2 regions of the Nocardioides sp. NPDC127503 genome follow, and region 1 is predicted to be linked to the other one. Evidence: riboswitches for the same ligand, from Rfam matches in the RefSeq annotation. Region 1 holds a riboswitch; the other holds the start of a gene.
What was found. Region 1 has a riboswitch for thiamine pyrophosphate ahead of ABTW65_RS11620 (thiamine ABC transporter substrate-binding protein). Riboswitches for the same ligand answer to the same signal wherever they lie in the genome.
Positions count from the first base shown of each region.

Region 2: another riboswitch for thiamine pyrophosphate. It lies ahead of thiE (thiamine phosphate synthase); the one in region 1 lies ahead of ABTW65_RS11620 (thiamine ABC transporter substrate-binding protein).

Region 1 is NZ_JBEORH010000004.1:353,348-355,802, forward strand. It holds gene ABTW65_RS11615 (ABC transporter permease) at 1-498, opposite strand, end outside; gene ABTW65_RS11620 (thiamine ABC transporter substrate-binding protein) at 495-1,556, opposite strand; TPP riboswitch at 1,553-1,661, opposite strand; gene ABTW65_RS11625 (GNAT family N-acetyltransferase) at 1,692-2,123, shown strand; gene ABTW65_RS11630 (MBL fold metallo-hydrolase) at 2,113-2,455, opposite strand, start outside.
Region 2 is NZ_JBEORH010000007.1:242,942-245,396, forward strand. It holds gene ABTW65_RS17705 (sigma-54-dependent Fis family transcriptional regulator) at 1-1,152, shown strand, start outside; TPP riboswitch at 1,213-1,322, shown strand; gene thiE (thiamine phosphate synthase) at 1,316-1,921, shown strand; gene ABTW65_RS17715 (FAD-dependent oxidoreductase) at 1,921-2,455, shown strand, end outside.

The DNA of each region.
Region 1 (2,455 bases):
GAGCGACTCCCAGGCCGCCCCGACCGCGCGGATCACCACCGAGGCGTTGAAGAAGACCAGCCCGAGGATGATCGCGGTCGGCGTACCGTCGAGCCCCAACCCAGCCAGCAGCCCGGCCTCGCCGATGAGCTCGCGGAAGGCGACCCCGACCACGACGGTGGGGAGCACGAACGGCACCAGCAGCCCCGCCCGGATGACCCGCTGGAACGGAAAACTCAGCCGATGGAGGGCGAACGCGGCCGGCAGCCCGAGCGCGACGCTCAGCACCGTCGCCAGCCCCGAGGACCACAGCGTGAACCAGAGCGCCCGCTGGATCTCCGGGCGCCCCACGACCCTGGTGATGACCGAGGGATCGAAGGATCCTTCGAAGAACAGTCCGCGCTGCACCATCCCGATGACCGGCAGGACGAAGAAGACCGCCAGCACGGCCACCGGGAGGGCGGCGAGCGCGACCAGGGTCGCGATTCGCCGGATCACAGCGCGACGGGTGGAGCTCACTGCGCGATCGTGTCACTCCAGGTCGCCAGCCACGTCTCCCGGTTCTCGTCGATCTCCTCAGGCTCGACGGAGAGCGGCTCGGTGGGCTGCTGAGCGAACTTCGCCCAGTCGGCGGGCAGCTCGACGCCGGAGGACACGGGGAACACGTACATGCTCTCCGGCAACGCCCCCTGCACGCTGTCGGAGAGCATGAAGTCGATCAGCGCCTGAGCGCCTTCGGGGTGATCGGCGCCCTTGAGCACGCCGGCGTACTCGACCTGCCGGAAGCAGGTGTCGAGCAGTGCCTTGGTCGTCGACTTTCCGTCCTTGACGGTGAAGGCCGGCGAGGAGTCGTACGACAGGACGATCGGTCGCGTCCCCTTGCCGCCGCCCTGGGTGAAGTCGGAGTAGTAGGCCTGGTCCCAGCCGTCGACGACCTTGGCGCCGTTGTCCATCAGCTTGCCCCAGTAGTCCGCCCAGCCGTCCTCGCCGTACTCGGCGATCGTGGCCAGCAGGAACGCCATCCCCGGCGTCGAGGTCGCCGCGCCCGGGGTGACGAAGAGATCCTTGTACGCAGGCTCGGCCAGGTCGTCGAGCGACTCCGGCGGCGTCAGCTTCTTCGCCGCGAACCACTCGGTGTCGATGTTGACGCACACGCTGCCGTTGTCGACCGGGGTGAGGAAGTGCTTCTCGTCCCCCGGGAGGTTGAACTCGTCGACACCCGCCGGGACGGTCTCCGGCGTGTAGGCCTCCAGCGCCCCCTGGTCGATCGCTCGGCTGGCGAAGGTGTTGTCGACGCCGAAGACCGCGTCGCCGTCGGGGTTGCCGGTGTCCATGGCGATCTTGGTGGTCAGCTCGCCCCCGTCGCCCGCGTGCCGGATCTCGGCGGTGTAGCCGGTCTTCTCGGTGAACTCGGCCAGCACCTCCTTCGGCAGCGTGAAGCTGTCGTGGGTCAGCAGCACGACGGTCTTGTCGTCGGCGCCGCTCGACGGCTTGGCGTCCGGCTCGGCGGGGCTGCCGCCGCACGCGGACAGCAGCAGAGCGGAGATAGCAGTGGCAGCGATGGCAGGCGTACGCATGCGCATTTCTGACTCCCTTCGCCGGTATCAACCGGAGCAGGTTCGGAGGGTCTGCGGCGCTGTTCGCCGCACTCTCAGGCCTTCCGGCCTCCCCTGTCTGTTCCCGCCAACACTACTGGTTGCGAGAATCCACCCATGACCGACGTCGCCATCTCGTCCTTCGACGAGCTTTCCCCCAAGACCGCGTACGCCCTGTGGCGGCTGCGCCAGGACGTCTTCATCGTCGAGCAGGACTGCCCGTACCCCGATCTGGACGGCCGCGATCTCGAGCCCGGGACGCGTCACGTGGTGCTGAGCGACGGCGACCAGCTCGCCGGCACCGCCCGCATCCTCGACGACGGCGACGTGTGGCGGATCGGCCGCGTCGTCCTCGCTCCCACCCACCGCGGCAAGGGTCTGGCCGACGTGATCATGAAGGCAGCCGTCGAGGCCCTCACCGACCGCGACGTCGTCCTCGACGCTCAGACGCCGCTGGCCGGCTGGTACGCGAAGTTCGGGTTCGTGAAGGACGGCGAGGAGTTCCTCGAGGACGGCATCCCGCACACCCCGATGCGGCTCACTCGCTGACGGGGGCGAACAGGACGCTCGCCTCGGTCTCCTCACGGGTTGCCTGACCGCGGGCGGCCAACAGCTCGAGGTGGGCCTTGGTCTCCATGACCGCGAGGCCGGCGTTGAAGAAGTCGAGCTCGGCGAAGGCGCGCTCGTGGCGGGTCCAGCCGAGGTCGTTGGCGACCTCGAGCGCGGAGCGGCGACCGGCACGCAAGGACACCAGCGACTGGGCGAGTCGTGACTCGTGGTGGGCCAGGAGCTCGTCGACGCGGGCGTGCGACGACGAGGCGACCGGGCCGTGAGCAGGGAGAAGACGCAGGTCAGGCAGGGTCCGGACCTTGGTCAACGAG
Region 2 (2,455 bases), on a different contig from region 1:
TCCCTCGCCAGCGACGCCAACCCGCTCCTGCGGCCGGTGGTGCAGCGCGCGGTGACCGACATCCAGCGGCGTCTCCAGGACGGCAGCCGCACCACCGACAAGCAGCTGCTCCTGGCCTTCCATGAGGCCGTGGTGGCGTGCCGGGGTGCGCTGGTCGCGGTCGGCGAGAACCTGACCGTGGCCAACCAGACGGCACAGGACAGCCTGACCGGGGCGGACATCGCCGTGCTGCGGATCCTGCTTCAGGACGTACATCTTCCGGGGGCGACGGTCATGGACATGAACCTGGAGTCGGGGGAGTCGGTCCACGTGCATGCCGAGGTGCTCGACACCCGCCGGCTTGCCGCGCTGGTACGCATCGAGCCCCGCGAGCCACGACGCGGGCTCTCGGTCAGCGCCCTGACCGAGGCGGCACGGGAGCCGGGGACGATCCTGGTGGCTGGACCTCCGGGGTCGGGGCGTACGTCTCTGGCCAGGGAGCTCGCGCCGTCGTCGCCGATCACGCTGCTCACCGGCGCCACGACGGTCCTGGAGGGCGACGGCAACTGGGCCAAGCAGTTCCGCCGCCGGATGGCGGCCGGAGTGGGCACGGTCATCATCGACGGCCTCGAGCTGCTCTCCGACGCATTGCTCGGCGTCGTCGCCGATGCGCTGGAGAGCCCGACGCGTGCTCACGTGGTGATGGTCTCGGCGCCGTTGGCCGAGCTGTCCGAGCACACCGCGGCGGTGGCCGCGCTGGCCTCCCGCGTCGAGGAGAAGCTGCCGCTGGCGGCGCGGCGCGACGAGATCCCCGGCCTGGCCCGCGAGCTGCTCTCCGCGATCAACCCGGACGCCTTCCTGACCCCCGGCGCCGAGCGGATGCTGGTCGAGCACCGCTGGCCGGGCAACGTACGCGAGCTGCGGGCCGTGCTCGCCCATGCCGCCGCCCGGCGCCGGTTCGGCGCGATCGTCGCCGCCGACCTGCCGCCGAAGCTCGGCTCCGTGCCGGGGCCGCGGGCGACGGTTCGGCCGCTCGACCAGGCCGAGCGCGACGTCATCCTGCACGAGCTGATCAAGCACGACGGCAACAAGGCCGCGGTCGCCCGCGAGCTCGGGATCTCGCGCACCACGCTGTACGCCAAGATGCGGGCGCTGCGGATCTCGACCTACTAGAAGTATCCCGCTGTGCGGGCCCTCGGGCTGTGCGCGCTCGGGGATGCGCGCTATGGTCGGAGACGTCCACACGGGAGTCCGCGGCAGCGGGCTGAGAGGGAGCTGGAGCCGCTCCGACCGTTACACCTGATCCGGATCATGCCGGCGAAGGAAGTGATTGGTTGTGCTTCTTCCACGTATTTTCTGCCTCGTCTCGGCGAGCGATGACCTCGCCCTGCTGCCCGCCTTCGCCGAGGCCGGTGTCGCCGGCTTCCAGGTCCGCGACAAGGCCGCGACCACCCGGGAGCTGCTCGCGCTGACGGCGGCCGTGATCGAGCGGGTGGGGGCGTACGACGCCTGTGTGGTCGTCGACGACCGGCTCGACGTGGCGCTCGCGGCCGGTGCGCACGGTGTCCACCTCGGTGCCTCCGACCTCCCGCTGGCCGAGGCCCGGCGGATCGCCGACGCCGTCGCTCCGGGGCTGATCGTCGGCGCGACCTGCCGAAACCGTGCCGCCGTCGAGGCGGCTGCCGCCGCGGGCGCGGACTACGCCGGCTTCGGGCCGGTCTTCGCCACCACCTCCAAGGCCGGGCTTCCCGACCCGCTGGGCGTCTCCGCGGTCTCCGACGCTGCCGGTGTCCTCCCGCTGATCGCGATCGGCGGGATCTCGACGGCGTCCGCCGGGGCCGTACGCGCCGCCGGCGCTCACGGGGTCGCCGTGATCGGCGGACTCTGGCGACAACCCGACCCACTTCAGGCAGCGAAGGAGCTCGTGGAAGCCGTCGGCTGATGCGGGTGCGGATCCTCGGTGCCGGGATCGTCGGGCTCTCTGTTGCCGACGAGCTGATCCGTCGTGGGCACGAGGTCACGGTGGTCGATCCGGCGCCGGGCTCAGGGGCGTCGTACGCCGCGGCCGGCATGCTCAGCCCGGCCGGTGAGGCCTGGTACGGCGAGGAGGAGCTGACCCGGCGCTGCCTGACGTCCCTGGCGCTCTGGCCCGACTTCGCCGCTCGGCTCGGGGTGCCCGTGCACACCCGCGGGACCCTGCTGGTCGGCGTCGACGCCGGGGACGTCCAGCAGGTCGAGCGGCAGCTCGCGGTGCTCGACCTCGCCGGGGTCTCCTACGAGAGGCTCGTACGCCGCGAGCTGCTCGCCCGCGAACCCGGGCTCGGCCGCATTGCCGGCGGGGCCTTCCTCGCCGAGGACCATTCGGTCGATCCGCGTGCGGTCGTCGTGGCCCTGCTCGAACGTGTCGGGGACCGTGTTGGTCTCGACGAATCCGCTGGTCGAGCCGGTGTCGATACCAACACGGTCACCGTCATCG